3 regions of the Anaerobutyricum hallii genome follow, and region 1 is predicted to be linked to each of the others. Evidence: predicted binding sites of a transcription regulator. Region 1 holds the regulator's gene; each other region holds the start of a gene.
What was found. The regulator HrcA, encoded in region 1, represses chaperone genes, less so after heat shock. The targets are predictions, from matches to a motif close to TGTTAGCACTCNNNNNNNNNGAGTGCTAACA.

Region 1 (4,302 bases):
AGGTATAGTTTTAAATGATATTTTAAATAATAAAGATACTTATCAGGTAAGAAGTATTTTTATAGGAGGAGGTACCCCATCTCTTCTTTCTGGCAATCAGATAAAGAATATTATGCAGGTGGTTCAGAAATATTTTCTTATAAAAGAGGAAGCAGAGATTACAATGGAGGCGAATCCGGGAACTCTTACAAAGAAAAATCTTTCTGCATATAAAGATGCTGGTATAAACCGTCTGAGTATGGGATTGCAAAGTGCAGATAATTCCTGCCTGTATTTATTAGGAAGAATTCATACATGGGAAGAGTTTTTGAAAAATTATGAGCTGGCTAGAAAGGCTGGATTTGAAAATATTAATATTGATCTGATGAGTGGTCTTCCGGGCCAGACGATGAGTATCTATAAGAAAACGCTTGAAAAAGTAATGGCATTGCGACCGGAGCATATTTCTGCATACAGTCTTATTTTAGAAGAAGGAACCCCTTTTTACGAATCAGAAGAGATTCATAAAAAGATTCCGAATGAAGAAGCAGACCGCGAAATGTATCAGTTTACAAAGGAGATTCTTGCAGAAAACGGATATGACAGATATGAAATTTCTAATTATGCATTAAAAGGAAAGGAATGTATTCATAATCTTGGATATTGGAGCGGGGTTCCATATATTGGCTTTGGGCTTGGCGCATCTTCTTATTTTGAAGGAACTCGTTTTTCAAATGAGAGAAACTTGGAACATTATAAAAAAGAGCCGTATGTTCCTTTTATGATGAGGGAAGATTATACTGTATTAAGCCAAAAAGATAAAATAGAAGAATTTATGTTTTTAGGGCTGCGCAAACGAGCTGGCATTTCTAAAAAAGAGTTCAGGGAGTGTTTTCATAAAAATATCATGGACGTGTACGGAGAAGTGATATCTAAATATGAAAAGATTGATCTGCTTGAATGGATAAAAAATGGGGAAATGCTTCGTCTTACAGATGCAGGAATCGATGTGAGCGATTATATTTTCTGTGATTTTATGTTGTAAAAAGATTTTAAGAAAAAAATCGAAAATATACTTGACAAGGATTGCAGATAGTGATAACTTAATGAATGTAGATATTAGCACTCGATAATGATGAGTGCTAATAACTAAGAAGGAAGGGAGTAAGAGATGGAACTGGATGAACGTAAGATGAAAATTTTAAAAGCAATTATTTCTACTTACTTAGAGACCGGAGATCCGGTAGGAAGCAGAACGATTGCCAAAGATTCTGATTTACATTTGAGTTCAGCAACGATTCGTAATGAGATGGCGGATCTCGAAGAACTTGGATATATCCTCCAGCCACATACTTCTGCCGGAAGGATTCCTTCAGATTTAGGATATCGTTATTATGTGAACTGTCTGATGGAAGAGAATGATGAGATTCGAATCAGGGAAACCGAGAGGGAGAAGGAACATCAGGATCTGATTAATAAGATGGATCGCATGGAAGAGGTTCTGAAGAACGTTGCAGATTTACTTGCAGCGAACACGAACTACGCTACATTGATTTCCACACCACAGATTAAGGAATCGAAGCTTAAGTTTATTCAGCTTTCTATGGTGGATACACAGAGGCTTTTGGTAGTAATCGTAGTTGGGAATGATACGGTAAAGAACGTACTCATGAATATGGATGAACCACTTGGAAATGACGAGATTTTAAAACTTAATATTTTGTTGAACTCTTTTCTTCAAGGACTGACACTGAATGATATTAATATCGAGTTAGTTCATATGATGAAGGTGCAGGCAGGGATGCATGCAGATATTTTAGAAGGAGTTTTCAGTGGAATTGTAGAGGCAATTCACGAAGCAGACAACATGGAGATTTATACCAGCGGAGCAACGAATATGCTTAAGTATCCTGAGCTTGTTAATCCTGAGCATACAACAGCACTTCTTGATACATTAGTGGAGAAGAAGCAGCTTGTAAAGCTTGTGGATGATACAGTGAATCAGGAAGAAAAACATGGCATACAGGTTTATATCGGTAACGAGACGCAGGTACAGTCTTTAAGGGATTGCAGTATCGTAACTGCCACTTATGAATTGAAGGAAGGCGGAACAGGAACGGTCGGAATTATCGGACCGAAACGAATGGATTACCGAAAGGTTGTAAATACTCTCAGAAATCTAACCGATGATTTAGATGAGATTTTTAATAATAAATCATAGAAAGGTGGTACTTAAGTGGAAGAAGAAAAAAAAGTATCCGACGAAAGTATCGTAGAAGAGGCGAAGGGAGAGACTCCGGAAGAAACAACGACGGAGGACGGAACGGAAGCCAAAGAGACAAAAGAAACCAAGACGAAAAAGAAAAAGAAGTCTGCAGCCGCTCTTGAAATTGAATTAAAAAAGAGTGAAGAAAAGGCAGCAGAGATGACAGATAAATATCAGCGTCTGATGGCAGAATTTGAGAATGCCAGAAAGAGAAATGCAAAAGAGCAGAGCCATATGTATGATGTAGGAGCGAAAGAGGTTCTTGCAAAGTTACTTCCGGTTGTTGATAATTTTGAAAGAGGTTTGGATGCTCTTTCAGAAGAAGAGAAGGAAGGGGCATTTGCTCAGGGATTTATCAAGATTTATCAGCAGATGATTACCGTACTTGAAGAAATCGGTGTAAAACCGATGGATGCTGTAGGAAAGGAATTTAATCCAGATTTTCATAATGCAGTTATGCATGAAGAGAATGAAGAGATGGGTGAGAACCTTGTATCTGAAGAGTTCCAGAAAGGATATATGTACAAAGATGGAGTTCTTCGTCACAGCATGGTAAAAGTAGTTAATTAGTCATATTTTAGATATATGAATTTGACAGAATACAGGAGGAAATAATTATGGGTAAAATAATCGGTATTGATTTAGGTACAACAAACTCATGTGTAGCAGTAATGGAAGGTGGAAAACCTGTTGTTATCACAAATGCAGAAGGAATGAGAACAACTCCTTCCGTAGTAGCTTTCACAAAAACTGGTGAAAGAGTTGTCGGTGAGCCGGCAAAGCGTCAGGCAGTAACAAATGCTGACAAGACTATTTCATCAATCAAACGTGAAATGGGTACAGATTATAAAGTAACAATTGATGATAAAAAGTATTCTCCACAGGAGATTTCCGCAATGATTTTACAGAAGTTAAAATCTGATGCAGAGAATTACTTAGGAGAAAAGGTAACAGAAGCAGTTATCACTGTTCCTGCATACTTCAACGATGCTCAGAGACAGGCAACAAAAGATGCAGGTAAGATTGCAGGCCTTGATGTAAAGCGTATCATTAACGAGCCTACAGCAGCAGCTCTTTCTTATGGCCTTGATAACGAGAATGAGCAGAAGATCATGGTATATGACTTAGGTGGTGGTACATTTGATGTATCTATCATTGAGATCGGTGATGGTGTTATCGAAGTATTATCTACAGCCGGAGATAACCGTTTAGGTGGAGATGATTTTGATAATGTAATCACACAGTATATGTTAGAGGATTTCAAGACAAAAGAAGGTGTAGATTTATCTACAGATAAGATGGCAATGCAGAGATTAAAAGAAGCTGCTGAAAAAGCGAAAAAAGAGCTTTCTTCTTCTACAACAACAAACATCAACCTTCCTTTCATTACAGCAACTGCTGAGGGTCCAAAGCATTTTGAGATGAACTTAACAAGAGCAAAATTCAATGAATTAACAGCTCACTTAGTAGAAAGAACAGCAACACCTGTTTCTAAAGCATTAAACGATGCAGGCCTTAACGCTTCTGAATTAAGTAAAGTATTATTAGTTGGTGGTTCTACAAGAATTCCAGCTGTACAGGATAAAGTAAAACAGTTAACAGGTAAAGAGCCATTCAAGGGAATCAACCCAGATGAATGTGTAGCAATCGGTGCTTCTATTCAGGGTGGTAAGTTAGCAGGTGATACAGGTGCCGGCGATATCCTTCTTCTGGATGTAACTCCATTATCCTTATCTATCGAGACAATGGGTGGTGTTGCTACAAAGTTAATCGAGCGTAACACAACAATCCCTACAAAGAAGAGCCAGATTTTCTCTACAGCAGAGGATAATCAGACAGCAGTAGACATCCATGTTGTACAGGGTGAGAGACAGTTCGCAAGAGATAACAAGACTCTTGGACAGTTCCGTTTGGATGGTATTCCACCAGCAAGAAGAGGTGTACCTCAGATTGAAGTAACATTTGATATCGATGCAAATGGTATTGTAAATGTATCTGCAAAAGATTTAGGAACAGGAAAAGAACAGCATATCACAATTACTGCTGGATCTAATATG
Region 2 (4,302 bases), 110 kb from region 1:
TCAATCTGTGGTACGCTTGGTATTTTATGTAATTACTATGCGATCGATCATCTGATGCTTGCAGATGCATCTATTTTAAATAAACTATCTCCGTTCTTTGCCATTTTGTTTTCATTTCTGCTTTTAAAAGAAAAAATACATCCATTTGCGGCAAGTTGTGTATGTATCGCTTTTATCGGAAGTTTATTTGTTATTAAACCAGGTTTTGCCTCAGTAACTGCACTCCCGGCTTTTATTGGACTTCTTGGTGGAATGGGAGCAGGAATCGCATATACGTATGTTCGAATCCTTGGAACAAACGGTGTGAAAGGTCCGTTTATCGTCCTCTTTTTCTCCGCATTCTCCTGTATAGTGACATTGCCATATCTTATATTTGACTTTCATCCAATGACACTTGCTCAGTTTGGCTGTCTGCTCCTTGCCGGATTATTTGCAAGTGGAGGACAGTTTACTATTACTGCAGCATATACCTGCGCACCGGCAGGCGAGATTTCAATCTATGATTATTCACAGATTATTTTCTCCACAATCCTTGGTTTTCTGTTCCTTAGACAGATTCCTGATTTGTGGAGCTTTGTCGGATACGGAATTATCATCGCAGCTTCTGTTGCCATGTTCTTGTTCAATAATCGAAAGAGAGCGTAATCTTTCTTTCTTTTTTTGAGCTTTTACATGATTTTTTGCTTTCTCGTAAATATCAAATGCTTCTGTATATCTTGGACTGTAATCATTATGGTAACGACCTATTTTTTTCATAAAAAATCCTTTCGTTTATTATAAATAAAAATCAAAAAAATCTGAGAGTACAGTATAATATATTAAAAAAAATGTCAAGATACCTTTTAACCCTAACTAATGTCAATGAAAGAAATATAGAAAGTGCTTGCAAAAATAATTAAGCCATAGTATAGTCTATATATTATAAAATGCAAAGCAAGTACACAGGAGGATGAAGTATATGAGTAGTCACTTGAGTAAAACAGAATACGAGATAATGGAGTATTTCTGGGGAATGGGGGATAAGTATACTTTTGGGGAATTGATGAAGTATTTTAATGAGAATCTGGATAAAAACTGGAAGAAACAGACATTGAATACTTTTTTAAGCCGTCTCATTGAAAAGGGACTGTTAAAGAAAGAAAAAGAAGGAACAAAGACCTGTTATCAGATGAAGATAACAAAGGCGCAGTTTAAGCAGAATAAAGCAAGGGCGATTCTTAAAGAGTCATACGATGGAAAGATCAGCCATTTTATTGCGGCGCTGACGGGTGATGATGCGATTACGGATGTGGATGAGCAGGAACTGCTCTCACAGATTAAAGCGATAAAGAGTGATTCCTGAAGTTATAATAGAAAAAACGAAGAAAGATAACAGTTTGTAATTAAATAAAAGAAATGATAAAGTGTGCTATATAGATAGTGCACTTTTTCTTTTTTACAAAAAGATGAAACATTTTATATAAAAACTGCGTCTATATATAAAGTAAAATAAGGTACAGATGATTGAGATCATTGAGATAATTGCGATGATGGAATGACTTGATTGCGCTGGGGAGGAGAACGATGAAGATAAGAATACTGGGGTTTGGAGTACTTATAGGAATTCTATTGTGTTCCATGGTAGTGAATGCAGAGGAATATGATAGAAAAGGAGAGGAGCCTCCTTTGGCTATGGAAAGAATGTATAGTGTTCCGCATAAGATATATGGGAGAAAAAAGAACCGAAACAGAATTCGAAGAGTGTACGGAAAGTTTCAATTACCTCCAGATGCTAAGGTGGGAGACATTATAAAAACAAAAAGAGGATATAAGCAGATTACCGGTATTTATGAAAATGGGCGGTTTCGAATGAAGAATCTTGAGAAGAAACATACTGAAAAGAGAAAAACTAAAGAAAAAAGAGATATAATCAGAAAATAAGAGGAAAAAAGAGATAAATATAGATATAAAACAAATTACCAAGAAATAAAGAATTTTTAAACTTGCAATTATAAAAGAAAAAACATATTATAGGTATTAGCGATTAGCACTCAAACGTAATGAGTGCTAACAATATAAAAATAAGAAAGATAACAGATTTACAATTAATTTTAATTAGGAGGCATTATATTATGAAGTTAGTACCATTAGCAGACAGAGTTGTATTAAAACAGCTGGAGGCAGAAACAAAAACAAAGACTGGTATTATTCTTACTAGCTCCGCACAGGAAAAACCACAGGAAGCAGAAGTAGTAGCTGTAGGTCCTGGAACAGATGATGTTAAGATGGAAGTAACCGTTGGACAGAAAGTAATTTATTCTAAATATGCAGGAACGAATGTTAAAATGGAAGAGGAAGAATATATCATCGTAAAACAGAGTGATATTCTTGCAATCGTAGAATAATAGGTAACATATATTTATTTTGATTTATATCAGATAATCATCCATAATTTTTGGTTAATATATTTTATATAACAGGAGGAATCTTTATTATGGCTAAAGAGATTAAATATGGCGTAGAAGCCAGAAAAGCATTAGAAGCAGGCGTAAACCAGTTAGCAGATACTGTAAGAGTAACACTTGGACCAAAAGGACGTAACGTAGTTCTTGATAAGAGCTTTGGCGCTCCTTTAATTACAAATGATGGTGTTACGATCGCAAAAGATATTGAATTAGAAGATGCATTTGAAAATATGGGTGCTCAGATTGTAAAAGAAGTTGCAACAAAGACAAACGATGTTGCAGGTGACGGTACTACAACAGCTACTGTTTTAGCACAGGCAATGATCAATGCAGGTATGAAGAACTTAGCAGCAGGTGCAAATCCTATTATCTTAAGAAAAGGTATGAAGAAAGCAACAAATGCAGCAGTAGAAGCTATCGAAAAGATGAGCGAGCAGGTTGGAGGCAAAGAACAGATTGCCAAAGTTGCATCAATCTCTGCCGCTGATGAAGAAGTTGGCCAGTTAGTAGCAGACGCTATGGAGAAAGTTTCTCAGGATGGCGTTATTACGATCGAAGAGTCTAAGACAATGAAAACAGAACTTGACCTTGTAGAAGGTATGCAGTTCGATCGTGGATATATTTCAGCTTATATGGCAACAGACATGGAAAAAATGGTTGCAGAATTAGATGATCCATATATTCTGATTACAGATAAGAAGATTGCTAATATTCAGGAAATCCTTCCATTATTAGAGCAGATTGTACAGAGCGGTTCTAAATTATTAATTATCGCTGAGGATATTGAAGGAGAAGCATTAACAACATTAATCGTTAACAAATTAAGAGGAACATTCTCTGTTGTTGGTGTGAAAGCTCCTGGATATGGTGACAGAAGAAAAGCAATGCTTGAAGATATCGCTATCTTAACAGGTGGTACAGTTGTTTCTGAAGAAGTTGGTATCGAACTGAAAGATGCAACAATTGATATGCTTGGTCGTGCAAAATCTGTTAAAGTTGAAAAAGAGAATACAGTAATCGTTGATGGTGCTGGAGATAAAGATGCGATCAAAGCAAGAGTAGGTCAGATTAAGTCCCAGATTGAAGAGACAACATCTGAGTTTGATAAAGAAAAATTACAGGAAAGATTAGCTAAATTATCTGGTGGTGTTGCAGTTATTCGTGTTGGTGCCGCAACAGAAACAGAAATGAAAGAAGCAAAACTTCGTCTGGAAGATGCTTTAGCAGCAACAAGAGCAGCAGTGGAAGAAGGTATCATCGCAGGTGGTGGATCTGCTTACATCCATGCAGCAAAAGCAGTGAAAGAAATGGCTAAAGAACTTTCTGGTGATGAAAAGACAGGTGCCGAAATCGTGCTGAAAGCGTTAGAAGCTCCTTTATATCACATTGCAGCGAATGCAGGGCTTGAAGGATCTGTTATCATTAACAAAGTAGCAGAAAGCGAAGTAGGAATGGGATTTGATGCATTAACAGAAACATATGTAAATATGGTTGAATCTGGAATCATTGATCCTGCAAAGGTAACAAGAAGTGCATTACAGAACGCAACAAGCGTAGCTTCTACTTTACTGACAACAGAATCTGTAGTAGCAGACATTAAAGAAGATGCACCAGCTCCAGCAATGCCAGCAGGCGGAATGGGAATGATGTAATCAATATCTTTTGATTCAAATATCTTGATAATTGATTAATATTTGATTAATATAAGAAATTAAAAAGTACAGTATCGTATATGTAAAGATTGTCATGTGTGAGAATGTTTAAACACATTTTATTTACTATGACATTACAGCTGCGATGCTGTACTTTTTTTGATTCCCACGTTTATTTAAATCAAAATGTTATTTTTAGGGGTTTT
Region 3 (4,302 bases), 770 kb from region 1:
GCAGTTCCGATAAATTCATTTGTCGTAGTAGTAAATTCTGTATGACTCATAAAAAAGATGCCTTTCTCTATATTATGTATAATAACGATAAAATCCCACAATCTACACCTAGTGTATCGTAGATTGTGGGAAAGGTAAATGGAAACGCTTGTACTGAAAGGATATCTTTCTGATATTAAATCTTCTCGATTTCTTTCCGAAGCTTCAACATTTTTTTATCAATCTTTGCAATATCGATCGCACATTCTTTTAATTCTTTGCGGATGCGTCCCGCACCCTTTTTTTCGTTCTTATAGCAGAGCTGGTGTTCAAGAATCGCCCAGTAGTTCATGGCGGCAGAACGAACCTGAACTTCAATGCACTTAATGTTCGACGTTGTTTTTGTCGGTCTTAAAATAAGGTGAATACTACGGTAGCCGCTAGACTTTGGCTTTGTAATATAATTCTTCTCCTTCACAAGCTCATAGCCGGGAAGCTTTTTAATTGCTCCAGCTACCCGATAGACATCATCCTGAAAAGAACAGATGATGCGGACACCGGCAAGGTCACGAAGCGTATCTAATGCCTTAGTAAGAGAAACTTCCCGATTTTTACGATGGAGCTTTTCCACAATACTTTCCGGAGTTTTAATACGGCTGGTGGAATATTCAATAATATTTCTGTGATAAGTACCGTAAAGTGTTTGTTCCATATCTTTAATCTGCGGCATCAGCCCATCAATAAGTTTCTGACAATTTTCATCTATGTTATGCTGCTTCATAGATTCTTCCATCGCAGCGACTTCTTTTTCTAACTGTGTACCCGTATTCCCCAGTTGTTTTATAGATTTTACCTTCCTTCTTTTCAATGAATCTCCTTCCTTCTTTTCTTTTATATAAGATATATTGTACATAAAGTGTATGTGCAGAAGACTTGTCACTACACATACACTTTTAGTATACGCCATCTGACTTTATTTCTCTAGCAAACTTTAGAGAAATAAACGTAAAATAAATGTAAAAAAATATATAAAGATATATATAAATATAGATAAGAAGATTGGTTTGCTTATCAATGAAAACAAAAGGCAAAAAAGTATTATTTTGTTAAAATGGCAAGTATCTTATTGGAACGTGCTACGAACGCAGTCATTTCTTCCGGCTTTAATGGATGGTTTGCCAGGCGGGCAAGGTCATAAAGCTGCTGGCAGATCGTTGTAGTATTTTCGCTTTCATCATTATTTAAAACATACTGTACAAGGTCATTGTTCATGTTAAGAACAAGAGTCTCGCCTTCGGCACCAAGTCCGGTAGAACTATTGCTCATTCCGTACATTTCCATCATTTCAGACATACGTCTTGTCTGCTCGGAAACAGTGATCATGGAAGGTGTGTCCGCATTTTTCAGTTTTTCAACTTTTACAATCAGGTTTTCAACACCGGTTGCCTTTTTAAACTTCTCAGAAAGCTTTTCAGTAAGTTCTTTTTCTTCATTCTCATCGATGGCTTCCTTGAAGTTATCCGTAAGTTCAGAGTCGATACGGAGGAATTTCACTTCAGGATTTCTCTGCTCTAAATGAGTGATAAATGTTGTATCAATCTGGTGAGTCAGATAAATAGCATCCATTTCCTGCTCTTTAAACATATTAATGTACTGAGACTGTGCAACCTCATCTGTGATATAGAAGACGTTATTCTCGTATTTTTCTTTACCAGCTTCAAGATAGTCTGGAAGAGTAACATATTTGCCTTCCATGTTCTTAAAGATGATGTAATCCTTCATCTTATCATTGAACTTCTCATCACGGATGCAACCAAACTTAATGAATGGGCTGATATCATCCCAGTATTTCTCATAATTCTCACGGTCTGTCTTACACATACCGGAAAGCTTTTCTGCCACTTTCTTTGTAATATAATTAGAAATCTTCTTAACAAATCCGTCATTCTGTAATGCACTTCTTGATACATTCAGTGGAAGGTCAGGACAGTCAATACATCCTTTTAATAATAAGAGGTACTCAGGAATTACTTCCTTAATGTTATCTGCGATAAATACCTGATTGTTATATAACTTGATTTTTCCCTCGATCGTATCATACTTTGTATTGATCTTAGGGAAATAAAGAATACCTTTTAAGTTAAATGGATAGTCCATATTCAGATGAATCCAGAATAAAGGCTCCTTATAATCGTGGAAAACATCACGATAAAATTCTTTATATTCTTCATCGGTACAGTCATTAGGATGTTTAGTCCATAATGGATGAATCTGGTTGATTGGCTTAGGAGTATCCTCTTCCTCGTCTTCCTCAAGAGTTACTTCGGAATCACCGTCTTCTTCGGGGTCAGCATCTTTAGAATCCGCATCTTTTGCTTCTACATCGATAACCTTTTCTTCAGCGGACTTCTTCGCAGCTTCCTCTGCCTTCTTCTCTTCTTCTTCCTCATTAACAAAGTAAATCTCAACTGGCATGAAAGAGCAGTACTTATCAAGAACTTCACGGCAACGGAACTCGTTACAGAATTCATAACTGTCATCATTCAGATACAGTGTGATTACGGTACCACGTTCTGTCTTGTCGCCCTCTTCCATATCAAACTCTGTGCCGCCGTCACATTCCCAGTGAACCGGTGCAGCACCTTCTTTATAAGAAAGAGTATCGATAGTAACCTTATCAGCAACCATAAATGCAGAGTAGAAACCAAGACCGAAGTGACCGATAATCTGCTCATCGCTCGCCTTATCTTTATACTGTTCCATAAAAGCAGCAGCACCGGAAAAAGCAATCTGGTTAATGTATTCATCGACTTCCTCTTCTGTCATACCGATACCATTATCGATAAAAGTAAGCGTCTTATCGGTAGGATTAATACGAACCTCTACCTTATACTTCTCATCATCCGCCTCTTCAAACTCACCCATAACAGCAAGCTTCTTAAGCTTCGTAACCGCATCACATCCGTTACTCACTAATTCACGGATAAAAATATCGTGGTCAGAATAGAGCCACTTCTTTATAATAGGAAAAATATTTTCACTGTTAATTGATAAACTTCCCTGTTTAGCCATAATAAACATCTCCTTAAAAATTAATTATATAAAATTAAAACATCGTCTTTGTATTTTTATCAATACCATTCTTATACTAATACCACGAAACAGGAATGTCAAGGAAAAATTAGCACTCAACTAAAAAGAGTGCTAACAACTCTGCGGTTTTATATCATTACGCTCCTGTTTGTAACATATCTGCCATAGCTTTACATACTTTTCCTCCATGGTTTTAGATGTACTATTGGAAATTTATATTGCAGCGTGTTATAATTTATCCACTAGTAACAATACTTAAGATAATACTTAAAATAATATTTAAATAGAAAGCGAGAAGAGGAATGAATCAGAGTTTAATGACAGAATTTAAGGAAGACTTAAAAGATTTTAGAGAGATGACAGAGAAGTTTTATGCGAAGGAAGTCAGCGTAAAGGATTATAAAGGCTTTTCCGGTGGATTTGGCAGTTACGCACAAAGGGGCGCAGAGGCGAGTATGCTTCGTCTTCGTATGCCGGGCGGAAGAATTACAAAGGAGAAGTTAAAGTTTTTAGTTGATGCGATTGCTGCTTATGATGTTAGAAGAGTGCATCTTACGACCTGTCAGACTGTGCAGTTCCATGATCTTGGCATGAAGGCAGTCTGTGACATTATGGAACAGGCGATGGAAGTCGGCATCGTTACCCGTGGTGGTGGCGGAGATTTCCCAAGAAATGTAACGGTATCCCCGCTATCCGGTGTAGAACAGGGCGAGTATTTTGATGTGCTTCCTTATGCGGAAAGAGCCGGAGACTATCTGATGGGAATCATTAAAACAGTCAAGCTTCCGAGAAAGTTAAAGGTAGGATTTTCAAATTCTCCGGCAAATGTAACCCATGCGACATTCCGTGATCTTGGCTTTGTGGCAAAGGAAAACGGTCGCTTTGATGTATATAGTGCCGGTGGGCTTGGAAATAACTACAAGATGGGGGTAAAAGTAGCAGAAGATGTGAAACCGGAAGAAGTTCTTTATTATGTAGAGGCGATGGTCCGTACGTTTACAACTTACGGTAATTATGAAAGCCGTGCAAAGTCAAGAACAAGATATATGCAGGAAACATTAGGCATAGAAGGCTATAAAAAAGCCTATCAGGAAAAGCTTATGGAAGTAAAAGCAGAGGTAAAAGACGCTCTTCTTATAAAAGAAACGCAGGTACTGTCAAAGCAAGGAGACGATGCCAAAGAAGCAGGCAATGACAATAAAAATGTAATAGCCTATCCGCAGACAGAAA

Region 2: a site for HrcA is predicted at 2,022-2,052, ahead of EHLA_RS09525 (co-chaperone GroES). Genes of this name have one in related genera too.
Region 3: a site for HrcA is predicted at 3,159-3,189, ahead of htpG (molecular chaperone HtpG). Genes of this name have one in related genera too.

The regions. Positions count from the first base shown of each region.
Region 1 is NZ_LT907978.1:1,973,409-1,977,710, reverse strand. It holds gene hemW (radical SAM family heme chaperone HemW) at 1-1,024, shown strand, start outside; gene hrcA (heat-inducible transcriptional repressor HrcA) at 1,151-2,200, shown strand; gene grpE (nucleotide exchange factor GrpE) at 2,216-2,815, shown strand; gene dnaK (molecular chaperone DnaK) at 2,863-4,302, shown strand, end outside.
Region 2 is NZ_LT907978.1:2,085,590-2,089,891, reverse strand. It holds gene EHLA_RS09540 (DMT family transporter) at 1-645, shown strand, start outside; gene EHLA_RS09535 (BlaI/MecI/CopY family transcriptional regulator) at 959-1,342, shown strand; gene EHLA_RS09530 (hypothetical protein) at 1,564-1,920, shown strand; gene EHLA_RS09525 (co-chaperone GroES) at 2,112-2,384, shown strand; gene groL (chaperonin GroEL) at 2,474-4,096, shown strand.
Region 3 is NZ_LT907978.1:2,747,601-2,751,902, reverse strand. It holds gene pduB (propanediol utilization microcompartment protein PduB) at 1-50, opposite strand, end outside; gene EHLA_RS12460 (GTP pyrophosphokinase) at 176-847, opposite strand; gene htpG (molecular chaperone HtpG) at 1,078-3,051, opposite strand; gene EHLA_RS12450 (nitrite/sulfite reductase) at 3,375-4,302, shown strand, end outside.